DNA from 3 places in the Arthrobacter sp. MP_M4 genome. Region 1 is predicted to be linked to each of the others. Evidence: predicted binding sites of a transcription regulator. Region 1 holds the regulator's gene; each other region holds the start of a gene.
The links. Region 1 encodes LexA, which represses DNA repair genes until DNA is damaged. Its sites were predicted from a motif close to TCGAACANNTGTTCGA; they were not measured.
Positions count from the first base shown of each region.

Region 2: ruvA (Holliday junction branch migration protein RuvA) is a predicted target of LexA. The motif match lies at 4,039-4,054, and genes of this name have one in related genera.
Region 3: RCH15_RS12070 (DUF6504 family protein) is a predicted target of LexA. The motif match lies at 1,440-1,455, and genes of this name have one in related genera.

Region 1 covers NZ_JAXCHX010000002.1:407,792-415,126, forward strand. The annotation lists gene RCH15_RS04315 (ATP-dependent DNA helicase) at 1-1,918, shown strand, start outside; gene lexA (transcriptional repressor LexA) at 1,942-2,691, opposite strand; gene RCH15_RS04325 (LysM peptidoglycan-binding domain-containing protein) at 3,051-3,524, shown strand; gene RCH15_RS04330 (histidinol-phosphate transaminase) at 3,602-4,720, shown strand; gene hisB (imidazoleglycerol-phosphate dehydratase HisB) at 4,785-5,411, shown strand; gene hisH (imidazole glycerol phosphate synthase subunit HisH) at 5,408-6,163, shown strand; gene RCH15_RS04345 (hypothetical protein) at 6,164-6,322, shown strand; gene priA (bifunctional 1-(5-phosphoribosyl)-5-((5-phosphoribosylamino)methylideneamino)imidazole-4-carboxamide isomerase/phosphoribosylanthranilate isomerase PriA) at 6,401-7,147, shown strand; gene RCH15_RS04355 (SseB family protein) at 7,161-7,335, shown strand, end outside.
Region 2 covers NZ_JAXCHX010000015.1:39,029-46,363, forward strand. The annotation lists gene RCH15_RS12125 (type 1 glutamine amidotransferase) at 1-477, opposite strand, end outside; gene RCH15_RS12130 (Mur ligase family protein) at 564-1,883, opposite strand; gene pdxT (pyridoxal 5'-phosphate synthase glutaminase subunit PdxT) at 1,966-2,667, shown strand; gene RCH15_RS12140 (YebC/PmpR family DNA-binding transcriptional regulator) at 2,671-3,426, shown strand; gene ruvC (crossover junction endodeoxyribonuclease RuvC) at 3,423-4,001, shown strand; gene ruvA (Holliday junction branch migration protein RuvA) at 4,108-4,755, shown strand; gene ruvB (Holliday junction branch migration DNA helicase RuvB) at 4,748-5,857, shown strand; gene yajC (preprotein translocase subunit YajC) at 6,094-6,501, shown strand; gene secD (protein translocase subunit SecD) at 6,608-7,335, shown strand, end outside.
Region 3 covers NZ_JAXCHX010000015.1:22,442-29,776, forward strand. The annotation lists gene RCH15_RS12055 (SOS response-associated peptidase) at 1-538, shown strand, start outside; gene RCH15_RS12060 (chorismate mutase) at 655-975, shown strand; gene RCH15_RS12065 (hypothetical protein) at 972-1,358, opposite strand; gene RCH15_RS12070 (DUF6504 family protein) at 1,513-1,845, shown strand; gene RCH15_RS12075 (DNA polymerase III subunit alpha) at 1,842-5,342, shown strand; gene thrS (threonine--tRNA ligase) at 5,450-7,335, shown strand, end outside.

The sequences.
Region 1 (7,335 bases):
CGACCACCTGCTGGTCCAGGCCGGCACCGGTACAGGTAAGTCCCTCGCGTACCTGATCCCGCTGATCGCCCATTCCCTGGTCAGTGAGAAGCCCACCCTGGTCTCCACAGCTACGTTGGCCCTGCAAACCCAGATTGTCGGCCGGGACTTGCCCCGGCTGTTGAAAACCATCACGCCGGCGCTGGAACGGCCCGTTAAGATCGCCCTGGTCAAGGGACGCTCCAACTACGTGTGCCGGCACAAGCTCGAGGGTGGCTTCCCTTCCGAAGAACCCTCGGAAGGGCAGCTCTTCTCGCTCGGCGAGGACACCTCCGTGCCGCACTTCGCTGCCGCCATGGGCGGGCCATCCTCCCAGCTGGGCAAGGAGGTGGTCCGGCTCCGTGAATGGGCTGAGGACACCGTCACGGGAGACCGCGACGAACTCCTGCCCGGGGTCACGGACCGTGCCTGGCGGCAGGTCTCCGTCACGTCCATGGAGTGCCTCGGCGCGCAAAAATGCCCCCTGGCGGCGGAATGCTTCAGCGAGCTGGCCCGGCAGAACGCCGCGGACGCCGACGTCGTGGTGACCAACCACGCCATGCTGGCCGTCAGCGCCTTCGAGGGCCTTGCCGTGCTGCCGGAATACGACGTCGTGGTGGTGGATGAGGCCCACGAGCTCCAGGACCGGGTGACCGGAGCTGTCTCCGGGCAGCTCTCCGTCGCAATGGTCCACGCTGCGGCGTCCGGAGCCCGCAAGCACACCGGCATCACGGTGGACGCCCTGAACAATGCCGCGGCCAACCTCGAACTCGCCATCGAGGGCGTGCCCAGCGGACTGCTGCCCAACGGCCTCAACAGCGAACAACTCGACTGCGTGGACCAGTTGCGGGATGCCTGCCGTGCGGCGCTCTCGGACTCCAAAGGGGACAGCGCCAACACCGTCGACGGCGGCCGGCAGCTCGCGCGTTCCCGACTGATGGTGATCCTGGAACTTTGCGAACGGCTGCTCGCGGCGCGGGAGAACCGCGAGGTGGTCTGGTTTTCGCGCAACAGCACCTTCGATCCGCAGCAGGGGTACTCCCAGCCGGACGAGTCCGCGCCGGCCCTGGTCAACGTCGCACCGCTAAGCGTCGCCGGCCGGCTCCGCGAGGGCCTGTTCGCCGACCACACCGTTATCCTGACCTCGGCTACCTTGGCGATCGGATCCGCCTTCGAGCCCGCTGCCGGAGGCCTCGGGCTGCTCGGACCCGGTGCGCCCAGCTGGACCGGCATCGACGTGGGCTCACCCTTCGAGTACCCCAAGCAGGGCATCCTCTACGTCGCCAAACATCTGCCCAAGCCCGGCCGCGGCACCTCACCAGAGGCCCTCGATGAACTCGAAAAGCTGATCCGTGCCTCGGGCGGCGGCGCCTTGTGCCTGTTTTCCTCCCGGCGTGCCGCCGAGGACGCCGCCGAAGCCATGAGACCACGGCTGGACATGACAATTCTCTGCCAGGGTGACTCGACAATGACGGCACTCGTGAAGCAGTTCGCCGACGAACCGGACACCTGCCTCTTCGGCACCATGTCCCTGTGGCAAGGGGTCGATGTGCCGGGAACGGCCTGCCGTCTGGTGGTGATCGACCGGATTCCGTTCCCGCGGCCCGATGATCCCCTCATGACGGCCCGGTCCCGCGCGGTGGCCCAGGCCGGCGGCAACGGATTCATGAGCGTTTCCGCAACCCACGCCGCGATCCGCCTGGCCCAGGGCGCAGGCCGGCTCATCCGCACAACAACAGACAGGGGAGTCGTGGCAGTACTGGATTCCCGGCTGTCCACTGAGCGCTACGGAGGTTTCCTTCGGGCCGCCCTGCCGCCGTTCTGGCCGACGACGGATCCGGCGGTAGCCCTCGCGGCCCTGGAACGGCTCGGAAAAAAACCCGGCCAGTCCGCAGACTGACCGGGTAGTTCGGGCGCAATGTCCTAAAGGGAGCGCATCACCGAGACGACCTTGCCCATGATGACCGCGTGATCGCCGAGGATGGGTTCGTACTGGGTGTTCTGCGGCAGCAGCCAGGTGTGGCCATCGCGCTGTCGGAACGTCTTGACGGTAGCTTCGTCGTCCAGCAACGCGGCGACGATGTCGCCGTTGACGGCGTCGCCCTGCTGGCGCACCACCACCCAGTCACCGTCACAGATGGCGGCGTCGATCATTGAATCCCCGGCAATCTTGAGCATGAAGAGCTCGCCGTGGCCCACCAGCTGGCGGGGCAGTGGCATGACATCTTCCACTACCTGGTCGGCCAGGATCGGACCGCCCGCGGCGATCCGGCCCACCAGCGGCACCATGGCCGTGTCAGTTGCGCTTGCCAGCTCCGACACGGACAGGCCGCCGACGGTGCGCAGGGAACCGGACTTCGCCACCCCCGAAGATTTGGCGGTGCCCTCATCAAGGGTCAGCGGTATCAGCACTTCCATGGCGCGGGGGCGCTTGGGGTCACGCCGCAAATAACCGAGCTTTTCCAGCTGCGAAAGCTGGTGGGTGACGCTGGACAGGCTCGCCAGACCCACGGTGTCACCGATCTCGCGCATGGACGGCGGATAGCCGTTGTCCGTCACGGACCGCTGGATGGTTTCCAGGATCTTTCTCTGCCGGACGGTGAGGCTCTTTGGTGGCCGGGCCGCCTGCGGGCTCCGCGTAGGGGCCCTGCCGCCAGTGGCTTGTGCTGCCATGTTCGCCAACGCCTTTCCGTTCCGCCCGGCCACCGTGGCTGCGGCTGCCGGGAACTTCCGGCCTGAAATGTCAGACCCTGCTGATCAACTGCAGATGTGGTTGTTCTTGAACACAAACGTAGGCCAGCCGCACTGCTTTTTCAAACATTTGTTCTAGCGAGTCTCGACAATGTTCGTTGATAAGTGCTAAAACAGAACAAGCGAGATTCGAATATGTGTTCTAGTTGAACACCCGCATTTAGCCGGACACCGGGAGAACCCCGCGCATCGTTCGGTTGTTTGTTCGAAGATTAGGCCGGTTGGCGGCGAGTACGTGGAGTACGCCGGGCGGCACAGTATGGTCCAGGAGGGCTCAGTTCATGTCAGCATCAAGCGCGTTTTCCAACACATTTGCCCGCGGCGCATCCGGCAACGACGGCCGGCGCGAGACCGCGGCCTCGATCAGCAGGCTCAGCCCCGCAGATCAGGAAGCCCCGAGCGGCGTCCCCGCCTCCACCGGCCGCGGAGCCGGAACCACACAGGCACCGCTGAAGCTCACGCGACGGGGACGCTTTGTCTTCATCGGCGTGCCGCTGATCCTCCTGGCCGCCCTCATCCTGTCCTTCAGCGGATTCTTCAGTGCACCCGCCAAGGCCGCGGAGTCTGCTGCCGAACTCTCCCCCACCCCCTCGGTGACTGTTACGGTGCAGCCCGGTGAGTCCTTGTGGGCCATTGCCCGCACGGTGGCCCCGGAACGGGATCCCCGCGACGTCGTCAGCGAAATCATCGAGCTGAACAATCTGGAGGCATCCCAGCTTGAGGCCGGCCAGGCCCTCTTCATTCCGTCGAAGTAGTGCCAGGGAACCCTGCGGACCCGGCCGGCGGAACACATGGATTCCGGGGTTGCGGCCGCGTCACTTAAACTAAGGACGTGACTGATCAGCTAGAGCGACTGAACCGACTTCCCCTCCGGACCAACCTGCGCGGCCTGACGCCGTACGGTGCGCCGCAGCTGGACGTTCCCATCCTGCTCAACGTCAACGAGAACTCCCACGGCGTTCCCGCCGACGTCCGCGCCGCCATCTCCGAAGCCGTCACGATCGCCGCGGCGGGCTTGAACCGATACCCGGACCGGGAGTTCACCGAGCTGCGGGAGGCACTGGCGGAGTACCTCGGCCATGGACTGGGTGCCCGGAACATCTGGGCGGGGAACGGGTCCAACGAGGTCCTCCAGCACATCCTCCAGGCCTTCGGCGGACCCGGACGCACCGCGCTCGGATTCCCTCCCACGTACTCCATGTACCCGCTGCTGGCTGCCGGCACGGACACCGAGTACATCGTCGGGGTCCGCGCCGGGGACTACGGCCTCAGCGCCGCATCGGCTGCCCGCCAGGTCAGGGAACTCCAGCCGAATATTGTCTTCCTCTGCTCCCCGAACAACCCCACCGGCACCGGGCTTGGCCTGGACGTCGTGGAGGCCGTCTACGCGGCCGGTGAAGCCAGCCAGACCATCGTGATCGTCGACGAGGCGTACCACGAATTCGCCCACGACGGCACGCCCAGCGCCCTGACCCTCCTCCCGGGCCGGGAGCGGCTGATCGTCTCGCGGACCATGAGCAAGGCCTTCGCCCTTGCCGGCGCCCGGGTCGGCTACATGGCAGCAGCACCCGAGGTCACCGACGCGCTGCGGTTGGTCCGGCTTCCGTACCACCTCTCAGCCATCACCCAGGCAACAGCGCTGGCAGCCCTCCACCACCGGGTTGCCCTCATGGCAGATGTCAAGGACATCATGCGACAGCGGGACAGGATCGTCACCGAACTGCAGCGGATGGGGCTCAAGCCCGCCGTCTCGGATTCGAACTTCGTCTTTTTTGGCGGCCTCGAGAATCCGCATGAAGTCTGGCAGGGGCTGCTCGATGCCGGGGTGCTCATCCGGGACGTCGGCATTCCGGGGCACCTGCGGGTGACCGCCGGAACTGAGACGGAAACCACAGCCTTCCTCTCAGCCCTTGAGCGGATCCTGGCCGGCCGTGCAGTGCAGCCCGCCTAGACTTAACACCGGACATTCACATTGCCTGCATGCCGGGCACCGTCGTCATCCAAAGGACACGCACATGAGCAACACCGGATCCACCGCTGGCGAGGGCCGGACCGCACGCATGGAACGGACCACCAGCGAGTCATCCGTGCTGGTCGAGATCAACCTCGACGGCACCGGCGTCTCGGACATCAGCACCTCCGTGCCGTTCTACGACCACATGCTGACGGCCCTGAGCAAGCACTCCCTGATCGACATGACTGTCAAGGCCACCGGCGACACGCACATTGACGTCCACCACACGGTCGAGGACGTCGCCATCACGTTCGGTGAGGTCCTGCGCACCGCCCTCGGCAACAAGGCCGGGATCCGCAGGTTCGGCGAGGCCACCGTCCCACTCGACGAAGCCCTCGCACAGGCCGTCGTCGACGTCTCCGGACGCCCGTACCTCGTGCACGGCGGGGAACCAGCCGGCCAGGAATACCACCTGATCGGCGGACACTTCACGGGTTCCCTGACCCGGCACGTCTTCGAAGCCATCACCCTGCACGCGGGAATCTGCCTGCACATGAACGTCACCGCCGGCCGGGATCCGCACCACATCGTCGAGGCCCAGTTCAAAGCGTTCGCCCGTGCCCTGCGCGCAGCCGTCGAACCGGATCCCCGGGTCACAGGCATCCCGTCGACCAAGGGTGCGCTGTGACCGGCAAGGTGCTGCAGGACGGCGCCATCATCAACCCCGACGCCGGCAAAAAGCCCGCGTCGCCCGAGGGCAAACCCACGGTCACCGTCCTTGACTACGGCTCCGGGAACATCCGCTCGGCGGTGCGCGCCCTCGAGCGCGCGGGCGCCGAGGTCATCCTCAGCTCCAAACCGGAGGACGTGCTCAACGCGGACGGACTCGTGGTCCCCGGCGTCGGCGCCTTCGAAACGGTGATGAAGGAACTAAAGGCTGTCGACGCCATCCGCATGATCGGACGGCGCGTCGCCGGCGGCCGCCCCGTGCTGGCCATCTGCGTGGGCCTGCAGGTTCTCTTCGAGGCCGGCGTCGAGCACGGCACCGAAGCCGAAGGTATGGGGGAGTGGCCGGGCAAGGTCGAACTCCTCCCCGCCGACGTCGTCCCGCACATGGGCTGGAACACCGTATCTGTCCCGGCGGGCTCACGCCTCTTTGCCGGTGTCGAAAACGACCGGTTCTACTTCGTCCACTCCTACGGCGTCCAGACGTGGGACTTCGACGTCATCCAGCCGCGCATGGCGGCGCCGCTGGTGACGTGGTCGGAGCACGGCGCCCCGTTCATCGCGGCCGTGGAAAACGGCCCGCTGTGCGCCACCCAGTTCCACCCCGAGAAGTCCGGCGACGCCGGGGCGCGCCTGCTGCGCAACTGGGTCGATGGCCTGCGGGAGAGCGCCGGAACAGCGCAACCCCCGGCAGCGGATGCGGGGACCGCCTAAATGTGGTCCCTGGTGCTGATGGGGCTCGCCGGCCTGCTGGTTGGCGGCGCGCTGTCGTTCCGCCAGCAAAAGAGCCCCCGCTGGGTCCAGATCGTGTTCTACATCCTGGCCGCGATGGCGCTGGCCGCCGCGTATCTCCTGACATTGCCTGCCGCGTGAGGCTGCCGGCCGCCTGACACTGCCTGCCGCCGCACCAGTGGCGGCGCCCCGCTGACCCGAAAGAGCTGAGGATCCACCATGACCACCGAAACCCCGCTGCCCGTGCTGGAATTGCTGCCCGCCGTCGACGTCGTCAACGGCCAGGCCGTCCGCCTCGTCCAGGGCGAGGCCGGCAGCGAGACAAGCTACGGCACACCGCTGGAGGCCGCACTCAACTGGCAGGAGCAGGGAGCCGAATGGGTCCACCTCGTTGACCTGGACGCAGCCTTCGGCCGGGGCTCCAATGCCGAGCTGCTCCGCGAAGTCGTGGGCCGGCTCGACATCAAAGTGGAGCTTTCCGGCGGCCTGCGCGATGACGAGTCGCTCGAGAAGGCGCTCAGCCTCGGCGTCGCCCGGGTGAACCTCGGCACCGCCGCGCTGGAAAACCCGGAATGGACCGCCCGGGTGATTGAGCGCTTCGGGGACAAGATCGCCGTCGGACTCGATGTCCGGGGCACCACGCTGGCCGGGCGCGGCTGGACCAAGGAGGGCGGTGACCTCTGGGACGTCCTCGGCCGCCTCGAAGACGCCGGCTGCTCCCGGTACGTCGTCACCGACGTCACCAAAGACGGCACCCTTCAGGGACCCAACGTCGAACTGCTGCGCCAGATGGTGGACAAGACCGGCAAACCTGTCATCGCCTCCGGCGGAATCTCCAGCTTGGACGACCTCAAGGTTTTGCGCTCCCTGGTGCCGCTCGGCGTCGAGGGCGCCATTGTCGGCAAGGCCCTCTACAACGGCAACTTCACGCTGCCCGCGGCCCTCGACGTCGCAGGCCGGCGCTAAGCGGGCCGGCAGCATGGAACAGCCTCCCGCGCAGAACACCCCAGCTGATCCTGCCGCCGCATCCCGGCCCTTGCCCGGGCATATTGCAGCGGCTCTGGCCGGCGCCGGGGGACCGGCGGACTCAGCCGGCAGGCCGTGGGCCGGACGCAGCCTTACCGGCGACGACGCCAGGGTCCACACCTTCGAGG
Region 2 (7,335 bases), on a different contig from region 1:
CCCCAGGGGTGCGAGGCCCGCCCCGAGGGTGGTCTGCCCGCTGTGGTTCTCGTACCCCAGAACGGTGCCGAACTCGGGGGAGGACACCGCGACGTTGCCAATGAGCCGTTCGTCAGTGCCGTGGGTTTCCACGTCCAGGACGCCGATCCCCGGAATGACGGAGCCCGTCCGGGTTTTGAAGAACTTTCCGAACAGCTGGTAGAGCCCGCAGATCACCAGCATCGGTGTGCCGTCCTCGGCCAGTTCCTTGAGCACGGGCCCGCGCGAGAGCAGGTCATCCTGGATGACGAGTTGGCCGCTGTCCTGTCCGCCGCCGCCAACGATCAGGTCGATGTCCGCCGGGAACTCGTCGCCGACGTTGTATTCGAGCAGTTCCGGGGTGTAGCCGTGCCAGCGCAGCCGCTGTGCCAGCACCAGGGCGTTGCCCCAGTCGCCGTAGATGTTCATATCGCGCGGGTACAGCTGCAGGACCCGGATCGCGCCCTTGCCCGGTGCCGGGGCTTCCTCGGGCGGGAGCTCGTGGCCGAAGGATAACTGCGGTTCGCCGGCGGGGGACTGGGGGGTCAAGAGACCACCTCCACTGTGGTGATTTTGGACAGTTCACGGCGGATTGCCAGCATCGCTGTGTAGGTGCAGAAAATCCGCTTGGGCTTGTCGTTGGCGCCGCTGATGAAGGCGGCCAGCGCCGGTGCGATCTCGGTGTCCACGGCGCGGATCGGGACGTCGTCGTACTGCAGGCGGAGGGCCATGTCGTAGGCGCGGGAGCCGCTCAGCTGCTCTACGCCGACTGCGCGGAGGGTGTCGAACTCCACGTCCCAGAGCCAGGACATGTCCCGGCCGTCGGCGTAGTTGTCATTGATGGCGATCATGGTGGCGTAGCCCTCGGCCGGAAAGGACTTCAGCCCGAGGCGGAAGCCGCTGGGGTTCTTAACCAGCACAAGATCCAGTGGCAAGCCGTCGACCACCAGGCTTTCGCCGCGGCCGAAGGCCGGCGCCACCTGGGACAGTGCCTTCAGCAGTCCCGCATTGTCCGCGGCAGCCGTTTCCCCTGGGACTGTGTCCTTCACTGCAATGGCCCGCGCCAACGTGAGCGCTGCAGCCGCATTGAAGATGTTGTAGACGCCGCGGAGCTTCATCGCCGTGGTAGCCGTGACGCCGTCGTACTCGAAGTCCGCGTCCGCTGCACCAACCCGGCGGAGCACGACGTCGGCGTGCGGCTTGGCGGGAGCCAGCGGCACCGGGCTGCCGGGAGCCGCCCGCATCTCGTCGTCGTTCGGGAACGTGCTCAGCAGCGAATCGTCCAGACCGAAGTAGAGGACGCCGGGACGTGTGAGGGCGGCTGTTTTGAGCGATTCCGCGATTCGGGCGACGCGCGGGTCCTCCCGGTTCAACACCACAGTGCCGGTGGTTTTGGCGGCGATGTGCTGGAGCAGCTGCGCGGTCTTGTCGATCTCGCCAAAGCGGTCCAGCTGGTCGCGCAGGACATTGAGCAGCAGGCTGTAGCGTGGCGGCACCTGGTTGACGAAGTGCACCGCGTGGGCCTCGTCCAGTTCCAGGACCGCGACGTCGGCGTCGAGCCTGCCCCGCCAGTCCACCTCGCCGATCAGCGCAGCGGCCACACCACGGGTGAAATTGCTGCCGGTGCGGTTGGTGAAAACCTTCAGGCCCTGGCTCTCCAGCAGTTCCACCACCATCTTGGTGGTGGTCGTCTTGCCGTTCGTGCCGCTCACGACGGCCACACCGTGCGGCACGGTGGACAGCGTCCTGCGCATGAACCCGGGATCGATTCTTTCGACGACGAGCCCGGGGAGGGCTGAGCCTCCGCCCCTGAGCCGGGAGACCCGGCGGACGAGCTTGCCGAGCGGAACGCTGAAGTAAAACATGCTTTGTAATATATCCCAGCGACGGCAGGGAAGCGGCGCAGGGCCGCGGCGCGGGGGGCTTTCCGGCCACTATGCTGTTCGGATGACCAACCCCACTTCTGTGCCCCCTTCCCGCGCGGGAACAGGCCTGCGAATTGGCGTTCTGGCACTTCAGGGCGATTTCCGCGAACACCTGCACGCGATGGAAGACGCAGGCGCCACGGGCATCGGTGTCCGCCGGCCCGCTGAGCTCGACGGCCTCGACGGCCTCGTGATCCCCGGCGGCGAATCCACCACCATCGATAAACTGTCCCGGGCCTTCGGGCTTCGCGAACCGCTGCGCAGGCATATCCAGGACGGGCTGCCGGTCTTCGGCTCCTGCGCCGGGATGATTCTCCTTGCCGAGGAAATCGCCGACCCCGCGAAAGACCTCGCCGGCAACCCGCAACAAACGTTCGGCGGTCTGGACATCACCGTGCGCCGGAACGCCTTCGGCCGGCAGCGCGAGTCCTTCGAGACCGATCTTGACTTCCGCGGACTCGACTTCAGTGCCACCGCGAACGGGGTGGCCCCGGTGCACGCCGTCTTCATCCGCGGGCCATGGGTGGAACGCGTCGGCGACGGGGTGGAGGTGCTCGCCAAAGTGGAGCCCGCCAGGGTCTCCCACCCCGGGGCGCTGGAAGGGACGGCTAGAATTGTTGCAGTGCGTTCCGGCAAGCTGCTGGCCACCTCCTTCCACCCGGAAGTGACGGGGGAGAAGCGCGTGCACGAATTGTTTATTCGAATGATCAGAGGAGAAGCGTAAAGCATGTCAGGCCACTCCAAATGGGCGACGACCAAGCATAAGAAGGCCATCCTCGACAGCCGCAGGGCCAAGTCGTTCGCCAAGCTGATCAAAAACATCGAAGTCGCTGCACGCATGGGCGGCCCGGACCTCGCCGGCAACCCCGGCCTGGAACTCGCCGTCACCAAAGCCAAGAAGACCTCGGTCCCCGCGGACAACATTGACCGTGCCATTAAGCGCGGCGCCGGCCTCACCGGCGAAGTGGTGGACTACACCGAGATCATGTACGAATGCCGGGGCCCGCAGGGCTCCGCGCTGTTGATCGAGTGCCTTACGGACAATAAGAACCGTGCCGCCTCCGAGGTCCGGCTCGCCATCTCCCGCAACGGCGGGACCATCGCCGACCCCGGGTCGGTCAGCTACCTCTTCTCCCGCAAGGGCGTTGTCTCGCTGCAGAAAAACGGCCTGGGTGAGGACGACATCCTCATGGCCGTCCTCGACGCCGGGGCCGAAGAAGTCAAGGACAACGGCGAGACCTTTGAGATCCACTCCGAACCGACGGACCTGCAGGCCATCCGGGATGCGCTCAAGGAAGCCGGAATTGAGTACGACACCGATGAGGCCGAATTCGTGCCCTCCATGCAGGTGCCGCTGGACCTCGAGGCGGCCAAGAAATTCCTGAAGCTTGTCGATGCCCTTGAAGAGCTCGATGACGTCCAGAACGTGTACAGCAACGCCGACCTCAGTGACGAAGTGCAGGCCGCACTGGAAGCCGAGTGACCCTTCGCGTCCTCGGCGTCGACCCGGGCCTCACCCGCTGCGGGATCGGCGTTGTGGATGTCGAGAAGAACCGCCGCGCCACCATGGTGGCGTTCGGCGTCGTCGGAACCTCTCCGCAGGAGAGCCTGGACCAGCGCCTGCTCGTGATCGCCACTTCCATTGACGAGTGGCTGGACCAGTACGAACCGCACGTGCTCGCCGTCGAGCGGGTGTTCTCCCAACTCAATGTCAGCACCGTCATGGGCGTGGCGCAGGCGTCCGGCGTCGTGATCGCCGCCGCCGCGCGGCGCGGCATCCCGGTAGCGCTGCACACCCCGTCCGAGGTCAAAGCCGCCGTGACCGGCAGCGGAACGTCGAACAAGGACGCGGTCACCAAGCTGGTTACCAAGATTCTTCGCCTCGATGCTCCGCCCCGCCCCGCCGACGCCGCCGACGCCCTGGCGCTGGCGATTACCCACGCGTGGCGGGCCGGGAGCGGCGCGTCGGTGGCTACCACCGGGCCGGGCAGTCTGTCGCTCACCCCGGCCCAGCGGGCCTGGGCGGACGCTGAGGCTAAGGCGCGCCGCGCACGCTGAATGTCCGGCCGTGCCGCCGCAGAACTTGCTAGGGTATTCGTAGATATGTTCGGATAGCCGGGTGTTCCCGGTTTCCCTTTTCAGCTGAATTTTCAGGAGCCCGGCTTTGATCAGTTTTCTCCGCGGAACCGTAGCGCACGTCGGCCTGGCTTCCGCCGTGATCGACCTCAACGGCGCCGGCATGAGCGTGAACGCCACCCCGCAGACCCTCAGCAGGCTGCGCGCCGGCGAGGAGGGAAAGCTCTTTACCTCCCTGATCGTGCGCGAGGACTCCCTCACGTTGTTCGGATTCGGCTCCGACGACGAACGCGAGGTCTTTGACATCCTTCTCAGCGTCAGCGGTGTCGGACCCCGGCTGGCCCTCGCCGTCCTGGCCGTGCACGAGCCCGAGGCAATCCGCGTCGCCGCGCACTCCGGGGACGGCAAAGCCTTCACCAAGGTGCCAGGTATCGGGCCCAAGGTGGCCGGGCGGATCGTCCTTGAACTGGCGGGAAAGCTGGTGCCGCACGGCACGGCCGCCAGTTCCACGGCGCCGCTGGCGTCGTCGGAGTCGGTCTGGAAGCCGCAGGTCGTCGCGGCCATGACAAGCCTGGGCTGGTCCGAGAAGGATGCGACATCCAGCATCGAGAAGTCCCTCGCCGATTACCCGGAGCTGGCCGAGAAGGGCAATGTTGCCGAGATCCTGCGCGCCACCTTGCGCTGGCTGGGCCAGGACGGCGCCCGCGCCGGGAACAGGGCCGGCGCCCGTGGCTGAGCCGTCAGTCGTCGCCGGGGGAGAGGAACCGGAGGAGCGTGTCATCGAAGCCGCCCTTCGGCCCAAGAACCTGCACGACTTCGTGGGCCAGCACCGGGTCCGCAAACAGCTCTCGCTGGTTTTGGAGGCCTCCCGCATGCGGGGCCGCAGCGCCGACCACGTCCTGCTCTCCGGCCCTCCCGGACTGGGCAAGACCACGCTGTCCATGATCATTGCTGCTGAGATGAACGCCCCGCTGCGGATCAGCAGCGGCCCCGCCATCCAGCACGCCGGCGACCTTGCCGCCATTTTGTCCTCGTTGTCCGAGGGGGAAGTCCTTTTCCTTGACGAGATCCATCGGATGTCCCGGCCGGCCGAGGAAATGCTCTACATGGCGATGGAGGACTTCCGGGTCGACATCGTGGTCGGCAAGGGCGCCGGCGCTACCGCCATTCCGCTGGAACTTCCGCCGTTCACCCTGGTGGGCGCCACCACCCGCGCCGGCCTGCTGCCCGGGCCGCTCCGGGACCGCTTCGGCTTCACCGGGCACCTCGAGTTCTACTCAGTTGCCGAACTCGAACTCGTGCTCCGGCGCTCCGCGGGCCTCCTGGACCTGAAGGTCAATTCCGCCGGGTTCAGTGAAATCGCGGGACGGTCCCGCGGGACGCCCCGTATCGCCAACCGCCTCCTGCGCCGGGTCCGCGACTGGGCCCTGGTGCACGGGATTGAGCAAATCGATGCCCGGGCCGCGTCCGCGGCGCTGGACATGTACGAAGTGGACAAACGTGGCCTGGACCGGCTGGACCGCGCCGTCCTCGAAGCCCTCATCACCAAATTCGGCGGCGGACCCGTGGGCCTGTCCACGCTGGCCATCGCCGTCGGCGAGGAAACAGAGACGGTGGAAACCGTCGCCGAGCCGTACCTCGTCCGCGAGGGCCTGCTGGGACGCACCCCGCGGGGGCGGATCGCCCTCGCCCCGGCCTGGACACACCTCGGGTTCGCCGTGCCGCCAGGCATCTTCGCGCAGGACCCGTTGGAGCTCTTCACCGTCGGCGACGACGCAGAGTCGGCGGACGTGGCTGGCGGCGACGCTGATCCGGAATGGATCCGTAACAGTCAATAGACCGCGCCGTAACCTTTTCCCTTTAGACTGGTATGACGCTCGGCACGTTCGGGTCTTCGTTCTGTGCGCGGTCAGTACCCGGCCGCGGTCGGCTCGGCATGATTGCCCGCCAGCCATCCTGGAGCGAAGCGGACGTTGCTGGAAAACCAGCTACGCAAGTACAGAACGGAACTATTCCTGTGTTCGGACTTATCTCTGCCCAGACCCAGCCGCAGGCCGGCGGCGGCATCGACATCATGACTATTCTGTTGTTCGCCATGCTCGGCGTCTTCGTCTTCATGATGTTCCGCCGCAACAAGAAGACCCAGCAGCAGCAGGCCAAGCTGCAGTCGACGTTTGCCCCCGGCGTCGAGGTCATGACCAGCTTCGGCCTGTACGGTCGGATCGTTGAGATTGACGAGGAAGAGAACAAGGTCCTGCTCGAACTCTCCCCGGGCAACACCGCCACAGTGCACCGCCAGGCCGTCACGAAAGTCGTTGAGCCGGTTGCCGCCGCCGAGGAGCCCACTGTCGTCCCGGACGACGCGTCCTCGCTGACCATCGACAAAACGCAGAGCACCGCGCCCGTCAATGATGCCCCGCGGGTGGAGACATCGGAAGAAACCCTGCGCCGCCTCAACGACGAAGGCAAGAAAGACAGCTAGTCTGCCTGTTTGAGCTGTCCCGCGAAGTAACGGCTGCGGGGCCACCGCCGGTGCGGCCTCTCAGGTCCGCACGGCGGTTTTCCCGTAAACAATAGAAAGATCGACAATGGCACGAACTGGCCCCAAAAACTCAGCCCTCAGGGTGCTGGTCTGGCTCGGCGTTATCCTCGCCGTCCTGACCGCGGTCCTGGCCGGCGGCACGATGGCCGGCCAGGCGAGCTGGGCTCCCAAGCTCGCCCTGGACCTTGAAGGCGGCACCCAGATGATCCTGGCGCCCAAGGTTGAAGGCGGTTCGGACATCAACGAAGAACAGCTCAACCAGGCCGTGGCGATTATCCGTCAGCGCGTGGACGGATCAGGTGTTGCGGAAGCGGAAATCAGCACCCAGTCCGGACGCAACGTCGTCGTCAGCTTGCCGGGAACACCCTCCAAGGAAACCCGTGCGCTGATCCAGGCGTCCGCCGACATGAACTTCCGGCCCGTCCTCCAGGCCGGCCCGGGCGCAGTTGTCCCCACCGAGTCGCTGACTCCGGAGGACCAGCTGCCCAAGCCCACGGCGGAACCCACCAACGGCAGCGACGTCAACTGGGTTACCCCCGAGATTTACAAGAAGTTTGAGACGCTCGACTGCGACAACCCCTCGCAGGACAAGCAGGAACGCTCCGACCCGGCCAAGCCGCTGGTCACCTGCGAACCTGCAGCCGACGGCCGGCCCGCGGTGAAGTACATCCTCGGCCCGGTCGAGGTCAAGGGATCGGACATCGCGGGTTCGTCCTTCCAGCTCCAGCGCGGCGCCCAGGGTGCCGTCACCAACGAGTGGGCTGTGAACATCCA
Region 3 (7,335 bases), on a different contig from region 1:
CCCCAGGATCGGGTCGAAAATGATCAACGCGCGCAGCGAGAGCGTGCTGGAGAAGCCGGCCTTCCGGAAAGCCACCCGCGCCCGGCGCTGCGCCGTTCCGGCTGACGGGTACTACGAATGGAAGGGCGAGGGCCGCGGCAAACAGCCCTACTATGTGCACCCGAAGGACGGCCATCCGATTGCCTTTGCCGGGCTTTATGAATGGTGGAAGGACCCCTCCAAGACCGAGGATGACCCGGAGCGCTGGCTACTCTCGACCTCGATCATCACCACCGACTCCCCGCCGGAGGGCTACGCCGGCGGAATGCTGGCTGAGCTCACCGCCTTGCACGACCGCGTACCGCTGCCGATGGACCGGGAAACCCTGCAGGCGTGGCTGGACCCCCAGGCCGAGGACGCGGCCGGACTGGTCGACCTGGTCCGCGCCGGCGCCCACGACGTCGCGGAGGGCTGGCGAATCGACGCGGTGGGCACCGCCGTCGGGAATGTGAAAAATGATTCCCCGGAACTGATCAGGCCGGTAGGGAGCCTCTTCTAGCGGAGCACTGCGTTCGTTCCCGCGGAGCACCGCGCCGTGGAAGCCCCCGACGCTGCTGCAGACATCCAAAGAAAATAAGTCGACTCGCAGCTCTTTCTTTGGATACTGTCGTGGACATGCCCACAAATCACCAGGACGACAAAGCTGCCAAGGCCGACCGGGAGCAGCTCGCCGCCGTGCGTGTGGCGGTTGACGAGGTGGACGAGCAAATTGTGTCCCTGATTGGCCGCCGCGAGCGCTTGATCAGGATCGCCGGAACGCTCAAGTCCGACAGCGCAGAGGTTCGGGCCCCCGGCCGGGTGGAGCGGGTTATCGAGCACGTCCGCGCCACCGCGGAGAAGAAGGACATCGACGTCGACCTCGTGGAGAAGACCTACCGGGCCATGGTCGATGCCTTCATCACCCTTGAATTGGAAGTGTACAAAGCCAGTTCCTAGAGAGCTTCCTTCACCGGGACGTTTGCCTGGAAATCGCGGCCGTCACAGTCGCTGAATGCGGTCATGAGGTGGCCCTTGCCCAGGCCCATGACAGTGCTGAGGGGAAAATACCCGGTAATGGTGTTTCCGGAGTGCTCCACGCCTTTGAGGTCAAAGTTCTCCTCCGTTCCGTCGTGGCTGAAGCAGTAGAAGGACACCGCCTCCCCGTTCATGAACTCGATTCCCATGCGTCGCTGGTGGGAATGGTCAGGGGTTGCTGCCACCAACCCCACCACGTAGGCGCCCTGGCCGGGGATGTTCCCCTCGATATCGAACGTCGCCACCAAGGACGAGTCCTCGGCGGCGATGCTTACGTGCTTCAGGAGTGCGTTGTGGGAGCTCATGGCTCAATCCTGCTACCTGGCCTTGCGTCCGTCCACCCCTGATCTAGGTTTTGCGGCGGCACCGTCGTAGACTGACGTTGTTCGAATATATATTCGAATATTGCCGCTTACTTAGATGCAGCTGGCTTTTCAAGGGTGTGGTCCGGGAGGCGCGATGGGCATGTTCAGTGAGTCGGTGGACGTTGCCTGCACCCCCGCAGGCCAGCCCCTGCGGCTCGCCTGGAACGGCAGGGACTACACCGTCTGCGCCGAACCGGTCCGCTGGTATGAGCGCCGCCAATGGTGGGCGGAAGAACAGCGCGCACCCCTGGGAAGCGGGCCGGGACTGGTTGACCATGAGATCTGGCGGGTGCAGGTACGCCCTGCCGCTTCAAGGGACACGGAAAGCCTCACCCTTGACCTGTCCCGGCATGTGGGCAGCGGACGCTGGCGCCTGGTGCGGATCCATGACGCCCTGCTTTCCTTCCGGAAGCCCGAATCGGCGTGAGCTTCACCCATCTTCATGTTTCCACCGCCTTCAGCGCCCACTACGGAGTGTCGTGGCCCGAGGAGCTGGCAGCCGCCGCCGCGGCGGACGGGGCGACAGCACTTGCCTGCACGGACCGGGACGGTCTCTACGGAACCATCAAGCACCTGAAGGCCTGCATGGCAGCGGGTCTGGACCCGATTGTCGGGGTGGACCTGGCAGTCTTTGACGACGACGGCGACCACCGCACCCAGGTGGGCGGGCGCGTCGTGGTGCTGGCCCATGGGCACAACAACGGCGCCGGCTACCGGGCACTGTGCCGGCTGATCTCCGACGCGCATGCCCGCACCACGGGTAAAGCCGGGGGAGCCGTGCCCGTGGCCGTGACACGCGCCGAACTGGCTTCCCGCACCCTGCACCCGGAATCCCTCCAGCCGGTGCTGACGGTGCTGATCGGCCCCGACTCCGACGTCGGGCGCTCCATGGGCGGCAGGCGCTACCTGCGCCCCCGCACCCTTTTCAAACGCTGGCTCGATGCCATGCCGCCGGGAACGATTTCCGCGGAGGTGGTCAGCCAGCTCAGCCCGCCGGGGGAGCCGCTCAGCACCGCCCATGCGGTACGGATGCTTAAACTCGCCGCCGAACACAACGTTCCCGCCGTTCTGAGCAACGCCGTGCGGTATGTCGCCGAGGACGGGGCAGCAACCGCTGACGTCTTGGACTCCGCCCGCACCCTGAAATCGCTCCCCGAACTTAACGCCGCCCCGCTGCTCCAGCCGAACGGGCAGGGCTGGCTTAAATCCTCGGCGCAGATGCTCCAGCTGGGCAAGGAGGTCATGCACGCCGCCGGATACGGCGCCGCGGATCTCAAACACCTCATGGCGCAAACCGCGGCGCTCGCGGACCGCTGCCGAATGGACCCGGTAGCGGACATGGGATGGAAACAACCGGTGGTCCCGGAAGCCGCCGTCATCGGTATCACCGGGGATCCCCTCGCCGAACTCACCCAGCGCTGCGACGCCGGCATCAGCAGGCGGTTCCCGGGGATCACCGGCAAACCTGCCGAGGAACTGCGCGGGCGGCTGGACCACGAACTGCGGATCATCGACAGCCTGGGCTTCGCCGCCTACTTCCTGACCGTGGCCGAAGTCTCCCGGATGATCCAGGACATGGGGGTCCGCGCCGCGGCCCGGGGGTCGGGGGCCTCGAGCCTGGTCAACTACCTGATCGACGTCAGCCAGGTGAACCCGCTGCAGCACGACCTCATTTTCGAACGGTTCCTCTCCCGCGACCGTGCCACGCTGCCGGACATCGACATCGACGTCGAAAGCGCCGAACGGCACAACGTGTACCGGAAGATTTTTGAGCGCTTCGGCTCCGAACGCGTCACGCTCATGAGCATGCAGAACGGCTACCGCGCTCGCGGTGCCGTGCGCGACGCCGGCCTGGCCCTGGGCATGGAGGAAGGCGAGATCGGGGATATCGCCAAACAGCTGTGGCGTTTCTCGGCCCGGAACTTCCGTGAAGCACTCGAGGAGAAGCCCGAACTGAAGGAATTCGCCGGCCGGGTGGAGCAGCGGGACTTCGCCGAAAACCAGCAGCTGGATCTGCTGGTGGACCTCACCGAACGCCTGGACCGGCTGCCGCGCCATATCTCGATGCATCCCTGCGGAGTGATCCTGGGGGATGCCACCTTGCTGGACCGTACGCCCGTCCAACCCAGCGGCGTGGGCCTGCCGATGAGCCAGTTCGACAAACACGACATGGACCCGATGGGCATGCTCAAACTCGATGTCCTGGGTGTCCGGATGCAAAGCGCCATGGCCTTCGCGGTCCGTGAGGTGATCCGGCTGCATCCCTCCAAAGCCCAGGTAGTGGCTGCCGGAGCCCACCCGGCAGGACCGGACGGCACAGGACCTGACTACATCGCCGAGGACGGACAGATAGACCTCAACGCCGTGCCCCTCGACGACGAACCCACATATGAGCTGATCCGGAGCACCCACACCCTGGGCTGCTTCCAGATCGAATCCCCCGGGCAGCGGGAGCTGATTGGCAAACTGGCGCCCCGGGAATTCAACGACCTCATCATCGATATCTCGCTGTTCCGGCCCGGCCCGATGAAGTCAGACATGGTCCGGCCCTTCCTGGAACACCGGCACGGCTTTGCCCCCGAGGTTTATCCGCACCCGGACCTCAAACCCGTGCTGGAGGAGACGCACGGTGTCACTGTCTTCCATGAGCAGATCCTCAAGACCTTCCACGTGATGACCCATTGCGGGCTGGCGCGGGCCGATGAATTCCGCCGGGCCCTCGGCAACGACAAGCTTGAAGGCCAGGTGGAGGAGTTTTTCCGGAAGGAAGCCAGGTCACGGGGATACAGCCCGGCAGTGGTGGATAAAGTCTGGGGAACGCTGAAGGCCTTCGGCAGCTTCGGATTCTGCAAAGCCCACGGCGCCGCCTTTGCCGTGCCCACCTACCAGTCAGCGTGGCTCAAGACCCACCATCCGGAGGCTTTCCTCGCCGGCCTGTGGGAACACGACCCCGGGATGTATCCCAAGCGGCTCCTGGTCGCTGAGGCCCGGCGGCTCGGCATCCCCATCCTGCCCCTGGACATCAACCGCAGCCATGGCGAATACCGGGTGGAACGGGTGGACACCGGCCCGGACCGCGGAAAACTGGGGATCCGGTTAAGCCTGAACGGCATTTACGGGCTCTCCGCTGCGGAGCTGAAACGGATCGTGGCGGGACAGCCCTTTGACTCGCTGGCAGACCTGCGGGCCAGGTCCCGGCTGAGCAAACCCAGTATCCAGCGGCTGGCGCAGCTCGGGGCCTTCGATTCCCTGCACCGGGCCTCCGGTGTAACCGCCAACCGTGCCGACCTGGTCCATCACCTGCAAACCCTGCAGAGCCGACCGCAGCGCAAGGGCATCGATGTGATCGAGGGGCAGTTGTCGCTGCCGCTGGGGGATGTGGAGCTCAAGAATCTCAAGGGCGGGCTGCCTGCACCCACGCTGGTCGATACGGTCCGCGCAGAGCTGGACTTGATGGCCGTGGATGTCAGCGACCACCTCATGGCCAGTCACAAGCCTTTGCTGGACCGGCTCGGCGTCACCACCGCGGACAAGTTGTTGAAATTGCGCAACGGCACCGAAGTGCTGGTCGCAGGCGTCAGGGTGGCCACCCAGACTCCGCCTATGCGCGGAGGCCGCCGCGTGGTGTTCATCAGCATCGACGACGGCACGGGCTGTGTTGACTCGGTCTTCTTCCATGAGGCCCAGGAACAGGCCGGTCCGTTGCTGTTCAGCACCCGGCTGCTGCTGATCCGGGGCACCACCCGCCGGACCGGCCCGCGGGGGATCAGCATCAGCGCCACCATGGCCTGGGATCTGAGCCGCACCGATACCCTGCCGTTCCCGGTACCGGCCTCAGGAACCCCGGCCCACCAGGAACCTCAGCCGCCCGGAGCGTTGGACGGGATCAGGCGAAACCTCGCCATTACCGGGTTTGGTGGCTGAGCGGCGCGTTGGTTGGCCACTTCAGAAACCGATAGCATGGACGAGGCTGGCTGTGGTCCCCGTACGCCACAAGCTACGAAGCCTAAAACTTTGAATAGGAGACACCCGTGTCAGATGCCCAGCAGATCACCCTTCTCGTCGATGGCGAAGAGACCAAGGTGGCTACCGGGACCACCGGCGCGGAACTCTTTTTTGAGCGCCGGGACGTCGTGGTGGCCCGCGTCAACGGAGAGCTCAAGGACCTGGACCAGCCGCTTCCTGAGGACGCCACCGTCGAGGGCGTGACCATCGACTCCCCGGACGGCCTGAACGTTTTGCGCCACTCCACCGCGCACGTCATGGCCCAGGCCGTGCAGCAACTGCGTCCCGACGCCAAGCTCGGCATCGGCCCGTACATCACCGACGGTTTCTACTTCGACTTCGATGTCGAGGAGCCGTTCACGCCTGAAGACCTGAAGGCGCTCGAAAAGATGATGCAGAAGATCATCAACCAGAACCAGAAGTTCGTCCGCCGGGTCGTCTCCGAGGACGAGGCCCGCGAGGCGATGAAGGATGAGCCGTACAAGCTCGAACTGATCGGCCTCAAGGGCGCCGGCTCCGACGCCGACGGCTCCAGTGTCGAGGTGGGCGGCGGCGAGCTAAGCATCTACGACAACGTGGAGCGCAAGGAAGGCACGGCCGTCTGGTGCGACCTGTGCCGCGGCCCGCACCTGCCCAACACCAAGCTGATCTCCAACGCCTTCGCGCTTACCCGCTCCTCCGCGGCGTACTGGCGCGGCAGTGAGAAGAACAAGCAGCTGCAGCGCATCTACGGCACCGCCTGGCCCACCAAGGAAGCACTCAAGGCCTACCAGGAGCGGATTGCCGAGGCCGAGCGCCGCGACCACCGCAAGCTTGGCGCGGAACTGGACCTGTTCTCCTTCCCGGACGAGCTGGGCTCCGGGCTGCCGGTGTTCCACCCCAAGGGCGGCATCATCCGCAAGGCGATGGAGGACTACTCCCGCCAGCGGCACGTCGACGCCGGCTACGAGTTCGTCTACACCCCGCACATCACCAAGGGCCACCTCTACGAGGTCTCCGGCCACCTGGACTGGTACCGGGAGGGCATGTTCCCCCCGATGCACATCGATGCGGAACTCAACGAGGACGGCACCGTCCGCAAGCCCGGCCAGGACTATTACCTGAAGCCGATGAACTGCCCCATGCACAACCTGATCTTCCGCTCACGCGGCCGGTCCTACCGCGAACTGCCGCTGCGACTCTTCGAGTTCGGCTCGGTCTACCGGTACGAAAAGTCCGGCGTTGTCCACGGCCTCACCCGGGTGCGCGGCATGACCCAGGACGACGCCCACATCTACTGCACCCGCGAGCAGATGAAGGACGAGCTCACCAAGACGCTCAACTTTGTGCTCGCGCTGCTCAAGGACTACGGCCTGAACGACTTCTACCTGGAGCTCTCCACCAAGGACCCGGAAAAGTCCGTGGGCTCGGACGAGATCTGGGCGGAAGCCACCCAGACCCTCGCCGAGGTCGCGGAGGAATCCGGCCTGGATCTGGTCCCGGATCCGGGCGGAGCCGCGTTCTACGGTCCGAAGATCTCGGTGCAGGCGCGCGACGCGATCGGCCGGACCTGGCAGATGTCCACCATCCAGCTCGACTTCAACCTGCCCGAGCGCTTCGAACTTGAGTTCCAGGCCGCCGACGGGACCCGCCAGCGGCCGGTCATGATCCACCGCGCCCTGTTCGGATCGATCGAACGCTTCATGGGCGTCCTGACCGAGCACTACGCCGGCGCTTTCCCGGCCTGGCTGGCCCCCGTGCAGGTGGTCGGCATTCCGGTGGCGGAGGCGTTCAACGACTACATGTTCGACGTCGTCGGCCAGCTGAAGGCCGCGGGCATCCGGGCGGAGGTGGACATCTCCTCGGACCGTTTCCCGAAGAAGATCCGCACCGCCTCCAAGGACAAGATCCCCTTCGTGCTGATTGCCGGGGG